Regions from separate parts of the Streptomyces sp. NPDC057697 genome, predicted to be linked through region 2. Evidence: riboswitches for the same ligand, from Rfam matches in the RefSeq annotation. Region 2 holds a riboswitch; each other region holds the start of a gene.

Region 1 (2,190 bases), on a different contig from region 2:
TGCTCCGGCGCCGTGATGGGCGCGGGCCTCGGCCGCCGGGGCGGTGTGGTCCGCTGGTCCACCGCCACCCGGATGTTCGTCGCCTGGGGCCTGACCCTGCCGGCCGCCGGTCTGGTCGGCGCGGGGGCGGAGCTCCTCACCCAGCAGGGCACCTGGGGGGTCGTCGTCGTCGCGGTGCTGCTGGTCGCGGGCTCCGGCGCGATCTGGCTGGTGTCGCGGCGCAAGCCGGTCGGCCACGACGACGTCGCCCCGGCGGCTGCCGACGCCGAGCCCGCGGGCGTCGTCACCACGGCCATCGCCGCCGTCAGCCCGCCGCCCACCGCGGCCCAGGCACCGGCCCAGAACCTCATGACCACCATTCCGGCCCCGGCCGGAACCACCCAGGACCCGGCGCGACCCGCCACCGTCTGAACCGGCCGTCTAAGGATTCAGCATGAACATCGACTGGGCAGCCCTCGGCTCCGTATTCGGCGTCTCCCTCGTCGTCACCGTCGCACTGGTGGGCCTCTTCACCCTGGGCATCGTCGGCCTCTCCAAGCAGCCGGAACCGGCGGCGCAGGGCGGCTCCGGCTCCTCGCTGCTGCTGGCCCGCGCCGGCGCGTACGTCTGCTTCGCGCTGTGCGCGGCGGCCGTCACGTACGGCATCTACCTGATCGTCGCCTGAACCGCTTCCGCACGCCTTTCCCGTCGGGCCGGACACCCCCGTGTGTCCGGCCCGATGTGGGTATCAGCACACTGCGCCGTCGCAGGTCAACGGCAGGTTGACGGGCGTTCGCGGGGCGTGGTGGACTGCCGGAGCCAATTACGGCGACAGCAGAGGAAGCCGGTGCGAATCCGGCGCGGTCCCGCCACTGTCACCGGGGAGCGGTCCCCCACACCGGACGTCACGGCGCGCGCGAGCGGGCTGGAAGGCCGGGGGAGCCGCGGATCCGGGAGCCAGGAGACTCTCGTCGCCGGTCACGTCGAACCAGGGCGCGGACCCTGAGTGAGGACATATCGCCATGCCTGGCCGCCCTGCGTCCGCTCTTTCGGCGCTCTCGACGAGAGCCGCCCGCACGAAGGTCCGCCGAGGCGCGACGGCCGGCTGAACCGTGCGAGCCGACCGCATCTTCGCGTACGGCGCCACGGCCGGACTGATCGGCGATCTGCTGCTCGGTGACCCCCGCAGGGGGCACCCGGTCGCGGCCTTCGGACAGGCCGCGGCGGAGGTCGAGCGCCGTCTGTGGCGTGACCACCGCGGCTGGGGCGCACTGCACACCCTCGTCTGCGCCGGAGGCGCCGCGGGTGGCGCCGCCCTGCTCACCCATGCCGTACGCCGCAGCCCCGCCGCCTCCGTGGCACTGACCGCGGCCGCCACCTGGTCCGTCGTCGGCGGCACCTCCCTGGGCCGCGAGGCACGGGCCGTCGGCGCCGCCCTGGCCGCCGGTGACCTCGGCCTGGCCCGCGAGCGGCTGCCGCACCTGTGCGGGCGCGACCCGCAGTCCCTGGACGGGCCGCAGATCGCCCGCGCCGTGGTGGAGTCCGTGGCGGAGAACACCTCGGACGCCGTGGTCGGCGCGCTGGTGTGGGGCGCGCTGGCCGGGGTCCCCGGGCTGGCCGGCTTCCGGGCCGCCAACACCCTCGACGCCATGGTCGGCCACAAGTCCCCCCGCCACCTGCGCTACGGCTGGGCCTCGGCCCGCCTGGACGACCTCGCGGGCTGGCCGGGCGCCCGGCTCACGGCCCTGCTCGCGGTGGCCGCGGGGGGACGGCCGGCCGACGCGGTCCGCGCCTGGCGGGCCGACGCCGCCAAGCACCCGAGCCCCAACGCGGGCCCGGTGGAGGCCTCGTTCGCGGGTGCGCTCGGCGTGCGCCTCGGCGGCACCCTCGCGTACGGCGGCCGGATCGAGCACCGTCCGGTGCTCAACGGGGAGACGGGCCGGGCGGTGGAGACCGCCGACATCGAACGCGCGGTACGGCTGTCGCGCCGGGTGGGCGCGCTGGCCCTCGGTGTCTGCGTGGCGGGACGGCTCGGCGCGGCCCTCGCCGCACGACGGATCGCGGGGCGCCGCACGGCGGCGCCCCGTGTCGCAGGACGGAGAAGCACATGAGCGGCGGACTGCTGGTCGCCGGAACCACTTCCGACGCGGGCAAGAGCGTCGTCACCGCGGGCATCTGCCGCTGGCTCGTACGCCGGGGCGTGAAGGTGGC
Region 2 (2,190 bases):
CCGGCCGTACAGCTCGCGGGCCGGGAGCGACTTGCGGGCCAGGCCCTTCGCCTCGGCGGCCCGGTACGCGGCGTCGAACTCGTCGCCCCACAGGTCGACCAGGCCGGGCACGTCGGCGGGCGAGAACAGCGACCAGTCGCCGTCCGCGTCGACCCGGCGCATGAACTCGTCCGGGATCCAGTGCGCCAGGTTGAGGTTGTGCGTACGCCGCTGGTCCTCGCCCGTGTTGTCGCGCAGCTCCAGGAACTCCTCGATGTCCGCGTGCCAGGTCTCCAGGTAGACGGCGGCGGCGCCCTTGCGGCGGCCCCCCTGGTTGACCGCGGCGACCGAGGCGTCGAGCGTCTTGAGGAACGGCACGATGCCGTTGGAGTGCCCGTTGGTGCCGCGGATCAGCGAACCGCGGGAGCGGATGCGGGAGTACGACAGACCGATGCCGCCCGCGTGCTTCGAGAGCCGCGCCACCTGGTGGTAGCGGTCGTAGATCGAGTCGAGCTCGTCCAGCGGGGAGTCCAGCAGGTAGCAGGAGGACATCTGCGGGTGCCGGGTGCCGGAGTTGAAGAGCGTGGGGGAGGAGGGCAGGTAGTCGAGTCGGCTCATCAGCCCGTACAGCGCCGCCACCTCGTCCACCGCGCGCTGCGAGTCGTCCTCGGCGAGCCCGGCCGCGACGCGCAGCATGAAGTGCTGGGGCGTCTCGATGACCTGACGGGTGTGCGGGTGGCGCAGCAGATAGCGGCTGTGCAGCGTCCGCAGCCCGAAGTAGCCGAAGCGGTCGTCCGCGCCGTCGGCGAGCGCACGCTCCACCAGCGCGTCCAGCGCGGCCGCGTGCCGGGCCACGAACTCGGCGGTACGGTCCGCGATCAGGCCCTCGCGGTGCCCCACGGCGACCGAGGCGGAGAAGGAGACCGCGCCCTGGCCGGCCGCCTCGTCCGCGATGGCGAGGGTCAGGAGCCGGGCGGCGAGCCGGGAGTAGGCCGGGTCCTCGGAGATCAGACCCGCGGCGGCCTCGGTGGCCAGCGCGCGCAGCTCGGCCTCGTCCGCCCGCGCGCTGCGGCCGCGCAGCGCGGCGGCGGCGACCCGGCCGGGGTCGGTGTCGGGCAGATCGGCGGTGAGGGCGGTCAGGGTGCGCAGCAGCGCGGTCCCCGGTCCGTCCTGTACGGCTGCCTCGGACTCGGCTGCTGCGGACTCGGCGACTGAAGCCGGATCGGCTGGCGCGATGGTCACGTGGTGCTCTCCCTCGCTCGGCTCGGGGCCGGCGGGGGATCGTGGCAGCCGGGCGGACACGCACCCGGGGCAGGGCAGCACTCCGCACGGCGTCCACCGGCCCAACCGCGAGGCCCGGACGTCTGGCATCCGGTTCGGTCGAGCCGGATGCGCTGCCGGCAGGTCGTCGGACTGACTCGGGGGTGCACAAAAGCGCACTGAATACACCGTTGCGGGACAGTTCCGGATTCTCACCGGATTCCCCTGCGGCGACAGCGAGGACGAGCATACATGTGGGGGCTGCCTGATGAGGCAGCCCCCACATGTTGTGTCGCGCCCGTCGGAGCGGGCCCACAGAATGAGCCGTACGGCCCTTTCCGGGGCCGTGGGGCCGGATCACGCCGACGGCCCGCCGCGCCCCGCTGGAGGAGGCTCGACGGGCCGTCGACGGGCCGTTGGCGCGGGCCTCAGTGGCCGCCCGGCGCCCCTGCCGTGGCCGGCGGGAGCTCCGCGCTGACACCCGGGTCGCCCGCGTCGGCCGTGTAGTCGGCCGGGGAGGTCTCGTCGGTCCCGGCGGGCGCCTTCACGGCGTTCAGGACGAAGGTGAGCACCACCGTCACGACCACGTTCAGCACGAACGCGGTGAGGCCGATGTAGCCGATCTCGCCGATGCCAGGGATCTCCTTGGACGATCCGCCGAAGTGCGCCTGGGTCGGGCTGGCGACCCCGTACGCGGCCACCGTCCCGTACACCATGCCGACCGCCCAGCCCGCGAGCAGCGCCCAGCGGTGGAACCAGCGGGTGAACAGGCCGCCGACCAGGGCCGGCATCGTCTGGAGGATCCAGATGCCGCCGAGCAGCTGGAAGTTGATCGCGACCGTCTTGTCCATGGTGAGGACGAAGGCCAGCGCGCCGACCTTGACCAGCAGCGACACCAGCTTGGAGACCTTGGTCTCCTGCTCCGGGGTCGCGTCCGGCCTCAGGAAGTCC
Region 3 (2,190 bases), on a different contig from region 2:
CCGAACGGTTCCCGCGGCCCTGGACCGTCACCACCTGGGTGGCGGGAACCCCCGCCGACCGCGCCCCCGCCACGCGCGCCGCGGAGGCGGCCGACTCCCTGGCGGCGTTCCTGACCGCTCTGCACCGGCCCGCACCCGACGGGGCGCCGGCCGGCCGCGACCGCGGAGGACCGCTCGCCGACCATGCCGAAGAGTTCGCCCGGACCCTGGCCTCGGCCGCCGGGTCGGGGCTGGTCCCCGACCCGGACGCCGTCCGCGCCGTCTGGGACGACGCCGTCGCCGCGCCCGCCTGGACGGGGCCGGCCCTCTGGCTGCACGGCGATCTGCACCCGGCCAACGTCCTCACCTCGCACGGCACCTTCTGCGGCGTGATCGACTTCGGCGACCTCTGTGCGGGCGATCCGGCCTGCGATCTCGCCGCAGCCTGGCTCCTGCTGCCGGACGGCGCCGTCGACCGTTTCCACGACACCTACCGGCCCGCCGCGGACCCGGCGACGCTGCGCCGCGCGCGCGGCTGGGCGGTGGTGAAGGCCCTCGTCTGCATCCTCATCGGCGACGCGGGCGACCACGGCCGTCCGGGCGGCAAGCCCACCTGGGGCCCGCCCGGCCACGCCTCGCTGCGACGCCTCACCGCGACGGCCGGCCACTGCGGCTCCCCCGGCCCGACGCGGTAGCGGCCTGACCCGCCCGGCGGGCGTACGGCACCGGACGGCGTCCCGGTGGCGCCGAAGGCCCGTCCCGGACCGGTCCCCGTGTCTCACGTCACGTTCCGGAATGTGAGCAGTACCGCCCCGGGAGCGATCAGCCCTCTAGTCTGACCGGTGCAGCTGGTTCGCCCTGTCCGCCAGGCAGGCGCGTCGTAAGAGGGAACCCGGTGGAAATCCGGGACTGCCCCGCAGCGGTGAGCGGGAACGACCGCCGTCATACGCACTGGATCCACCGGATCCGGGAAGCGACGGCCAGTAGGTGTCTGCCCTCGGCAGACGTGCCCGCGAGTCCGAAGACCTGCCCGTTGCCCGCACACGAACCCTCGTGCGCGGATATCCCGGTGACCTCGTGGGCGGGTCGGCGTACATACCAGACGGAAGACCGCGCGACCGGCGTGCGGGGTGTCCGTCCGGTTCGTCATCCCTTCGCGCCCGTGTCCCGTCCCGGGATCTCAAGGAGTCATCTCGCGAAGGAGATTTCCGTGACCAGCAGGACCGCAGCCGCGGCAGCACGCGCCACCGTGTACGGCTACCCCCGCCAGGGCCCGAACCGGGAACTGAAGAAAGCCATCGAGGGGTACTGGAAGGGGCGGGTGACCGCCGACGCCCTCCGGGAGACGGCGGCCGACCTGCGCCGGGCCGGCTGGCGGCAACTGGCGGACGCCGGTGTCCACGAGGTGCCCACCGGCGACTTCTCCTACTACGACCACGTCCTGGACACCAGCGTCATGGTCGGCGCCGTCCCCCAGCGGCACCGTGAGGCCGCCGCCGCCGACGCCCTCGACGGCTACTTCGCGATGGCCCGCGGCACCCAGGACGTGGCGCCGCTGGAGATGACCAAGTGGTTCGACACCAACTACCACTACCTCGTCCCCGAACTCGGCCCGGACACCGTCTTCGCCACCGACTCCGCCAAGCAGGTCACCGAGCTGAAGGAGGCCCTCGCGCTCGGGCACGCCGCCCGGCCGGTGCTGGTCGGCCCGGTCACCTACCTCCTGCTCGCCAAGCCCGCCCCCGGAGTGGCGGCCGACTTCGAACCGCTGACGCTCCTGGACCGGCTGCTGCCCGTCTACGCGGAGGTGCTCGCCGACCTGCGTGCCGCGGGCGCGGAGTGGGTCCAGCTCGACGAGCCCGCGCTCGTCCAGGACCGCACCCCGGCCGAGCTGAACGCAGCCGCCCGCGCCTACCGTGAGCTCGGCGGCCTGACCGACCGGCCCAAGCTGCTCGTCGCCTCCTACTTCGACCGGCTCGGCCAGGCGCTCCCCGTCCTGGCGAAGGCCCCCGTCGACGGTCTGGCACTGGACTTCACCAACGCCGCCGCCGCCAACCTCGCGGACCTGGCCGCCGCCGGCGGGCTGCCCGGCAAGCGGCTCGTCGCGGGCGTGGTCGACGGCCGCAACATCTGGATCAACGACTACGAGAAGTCGCTGGCCACCCTCGCCACTCTCCTCGGCCTCGCCGACCGGGTCGACGTGTCCGCCTC
Region 4 (2,190 bases), on a different contig from region 2:
TCCGGATCGCGCCAGATGTCGACCCAGAGCGCCCGGCGGGCACGCAGGCCCAGCCGGACGCGCAGGCGCAGGCAGTACGCGCAGCCGGGCCGCCAGTAGACGACCGGCCGTCCGTCGGCCGCGCTGCGGCGTCGTGCCTCCGGCGCGCCGATCGACCTCGGGAAGAACAGGGGCGAGTTCACGGCCGCGAGCAGCACGAAGACGGTCAGTACGGCAACGGCCGTGCCGGGGTTCCCACCGGCGAGCGACCCCGCCGCGAGGGCCGAACCGCAGAGCACCATCAGCATCGGCAGGATCCAGGCGCGTGTCATGAGGCCGAAGGCTATCGATGGGCCGGAGGCGCTCCAACTCCACCTGGAGCACGACGATCCCGCCGACAGCCGCCCCGTGATCCGCCGGGAGATGCCCCGTGCGCCGGCGCGGATGCCGGGGAGCCGGGGAGGGCCGGGCCGGTGTGGCCGGTCGTCGACGCGGCCGGATGCGGGGGTGGACTTACTAGGACGTCCAACTATATGTTCGTGGGGTAGGTCCGCGGTGCAGGGAAGCCGGTGTGAATCCGGCACGGTCCCGCCACTGTGACCGGGGAGCGTGCGCCTCAGCAGGACAAGGCCACTGACGGGGAGACCCGTCGGGAAGGCCGGGGCGCGTGCGTCGATCCGGGAGTCAGGATACCGGCCGCGGGTTGTTCCGTGTTGTCCACGAGGATGGAGCAGACACTCATGGCACCGGTCCGTACCCATGGCCCAGGTGATCCGGCGAAGCGCGTGCGGCTCGTGCCGCACGGCCACACGCGGGTCCCGTCACGCGGCTGAGGACTGCCCCGTAATCCCTGGCATGCGCGCGACGACAGCCACGGCACCCCGCCGTGCCGTCGGAACGTCCGCGTGCGCCCGGCACCCCGGGCGCCCCTCCGCTCCGCGGCGCACCGCGTCCGCCGCCGCGCGCTGACCCACCAGGGATTACGGGACAGCCCTCGGTCCTCGACGGCTCCCCCCGCACGACCCACGGCAGGACCCGCGTGTGCCGCCCCCGGCGCGTACGCCGCCCCGCCGTGCCTTCCCCGGATCCCACCTGACGAGAGCAGGCTCCCATGGTCCGTGAACTGACCCACTTCATCGGCGGCAAGCGCACCGCCGGAACGTCCGGCAACTTCGCCGACGTGCACGACCCCAACACCGGCGCCGTCCAGGCGCGGGTCCCCCTGGCCGACGGGCAGGAAGTGCGGGCGGCGATCGCCGACGCCGCCGCCGCGCAGGCCGAATGGGCCGACCGGAACCCGCAGCGACGCGCCCGGGTCCTGCTGCGCTTCCTCCAACTGGTCGAGGACGAGCGGGACGACCTCGCCCGCCTGCTCTCGGCCGAACACGGCAAGACGGTGTCCGACGCCCACGGGGACATCCAACGCGGCCTGGAGGTCGTCGAGTTCGCCGCCGGGATTCCGCACCTGCTCAAGGGCGATTTCACCGACAGCGCCGGAACCGGCATCGATGTGCACTCGCTGCGCGCCCCGCTCGGCGTGATCGCCGGCATCACCCCGTTCAACTTCCCCGCGATGATCCCGCTGTGGCAGGCCGCCCCGGCGCTGGCCTGCGGAAACTCCTTCATCCTCAAGCCCTCGGAGCGCGACCCCTCGGTACCGCTGCGGCTCGCCGAACTCTTCCTGGAGGCCGGACTGCCGCCCGGCGTCCTCAATGTCGTCAACGGCGACCGGGAGGCGGTCGACGTCCTGCTGGAGGACCCACGGGTGCGGGCGCTCGGCTTCGTGGGGTCCACCCAGGTCGCGGCGCACGTCTACGCCACCGCCGCCGCGCACGGCAAGCGGGCGCAGTGCTTCGGCGGCGCCAAGAACCACATGATCGTGATGCCGGACGCCGACCTCGACCAGGCCGTCGACGCCCTCGTCGGCGCGGGGTACGGATCCGCGGGCGAACGCTGCATGGCGATCTCGGTGGCCGTCCCGGTGGGGGAGGAGACCGCCGACGCGCTCGTCGCCGCGCTCCGGGACCGGATCGCCACGCTCCGGATCGGCCGCTCGGACGACCCGGACGCCGACTTCGGCCCGCTGGTCGGCCGGGACGCCCTCGAACGCGTCCGCCGCCTTGTCGCCACCGGAGTGGAGGAGGGCGCCGAACTCGTCGTCGACGGGCGCGACTTCACCCTTCCGGGGCACGAGAACGGGTTCTTCGCCGG

Evidence for each region. A riboswitch is a leader RNA that binds a small molecule or an ion and turns the genes downstream of it on or off. The one in region 2 is predicted to bind cobalamin.
Region 1: it holds a riboswitch for cobalamin, as region 2 does, so the genes downstream of both, ACFVFH_RS00305 (cobalamin biosynthesis protein) here and ACFVFH_RS08585 (ribonucleoside-diphosphate reductase subunit alpha) in region 2, are expected to answer to the same signal.
Region 3: it holds a riboswitch for cobalamin, as region 2 does, so the genes downstream of both, metE (5-methyltetrahydropteroyltriglutamate--homocysteine S-methyltransferase) here and ACFVFH_RS08585 (ribonucleoside-diphosphate reductase subunit alpha) in region 2, are expected to answer to the same signal.
Region 4: it holds a riboswitch for cobalamin, as region 2 does, so the genes downstream of both, ACFVFH_RS33560 (CoA-acylating methylmalonate-semialdehyde dehydrogenase) here and ACFVFH_RS08585 (ribonucleoside-diphosphate reductase subunit alpha) in region 2, are expected to answer to the same signal.

Annotation. Positions count from the first base shown of each region.
Region 1 is NZ_JBHVJA010000001.1:59,348-61,537, forward strand. Features, by position in the region: gene ACFVFH_RS00295 (anion permease) at 1-411, shown strand, start outside; gene ACFVFH_RS00300 (hypothetical protein) at 434-664, shown strand; cobalamin riboswitch at 816-947, shown strand; gene ACFVFH_RS00305 (cobalamin biosynthesis protein) at 1,092-2,090, shown strand; gene ACFVFH_RS00310 (cobyric acid synthase) at 2,087-2,190, shown strand, end outside.
Region 2 is NZ_JBHVJA010000002.1:805,184-807,373, forward strand. Features, by position in the region: gene ACFVFH_RS08585 (ribonucleoside-diphosphate reductase subunit alpha) at 1-1,221, opposite strand, end outside; cobalamin riboswitch at 1,361-1,502, opposite strand; gene mctP (monocarboxylate uptake permease MctP) at 1,668-2,190, opposite strand, start outside.
Region 3 is NZ_JBHVJA010000004.1:92,110-94,299, reverse strand. Features, by position in the region: gene ACFVFH_RS13630 (aminoglycoside phosphotransferase family protein) at 1-674, shown strand, start outside; cobalamin riboswitch at 812-1,028, shown strand; gene metE (5-methyltetrahydropteroyltriglutamate--homocysteine S-methyltransferase) at 1,190-2,190, shown strand, end outside.
Region 4 is NZ_JBHVJA010000020.1:51,907-54,096, forward strand. Features, by position in the region: gene ACFVFH_RS33555 (glutaredoxin domain-containing protein) at 1-311, opposite strand, end outside; cobalamin riboswitch at 505-695, shown strand; gene ACFVFH_RS33560 (CoA-acylating methylmalonate-semialdehyde dehydrogenase) at 1,091-2,190, shown strand, end outside.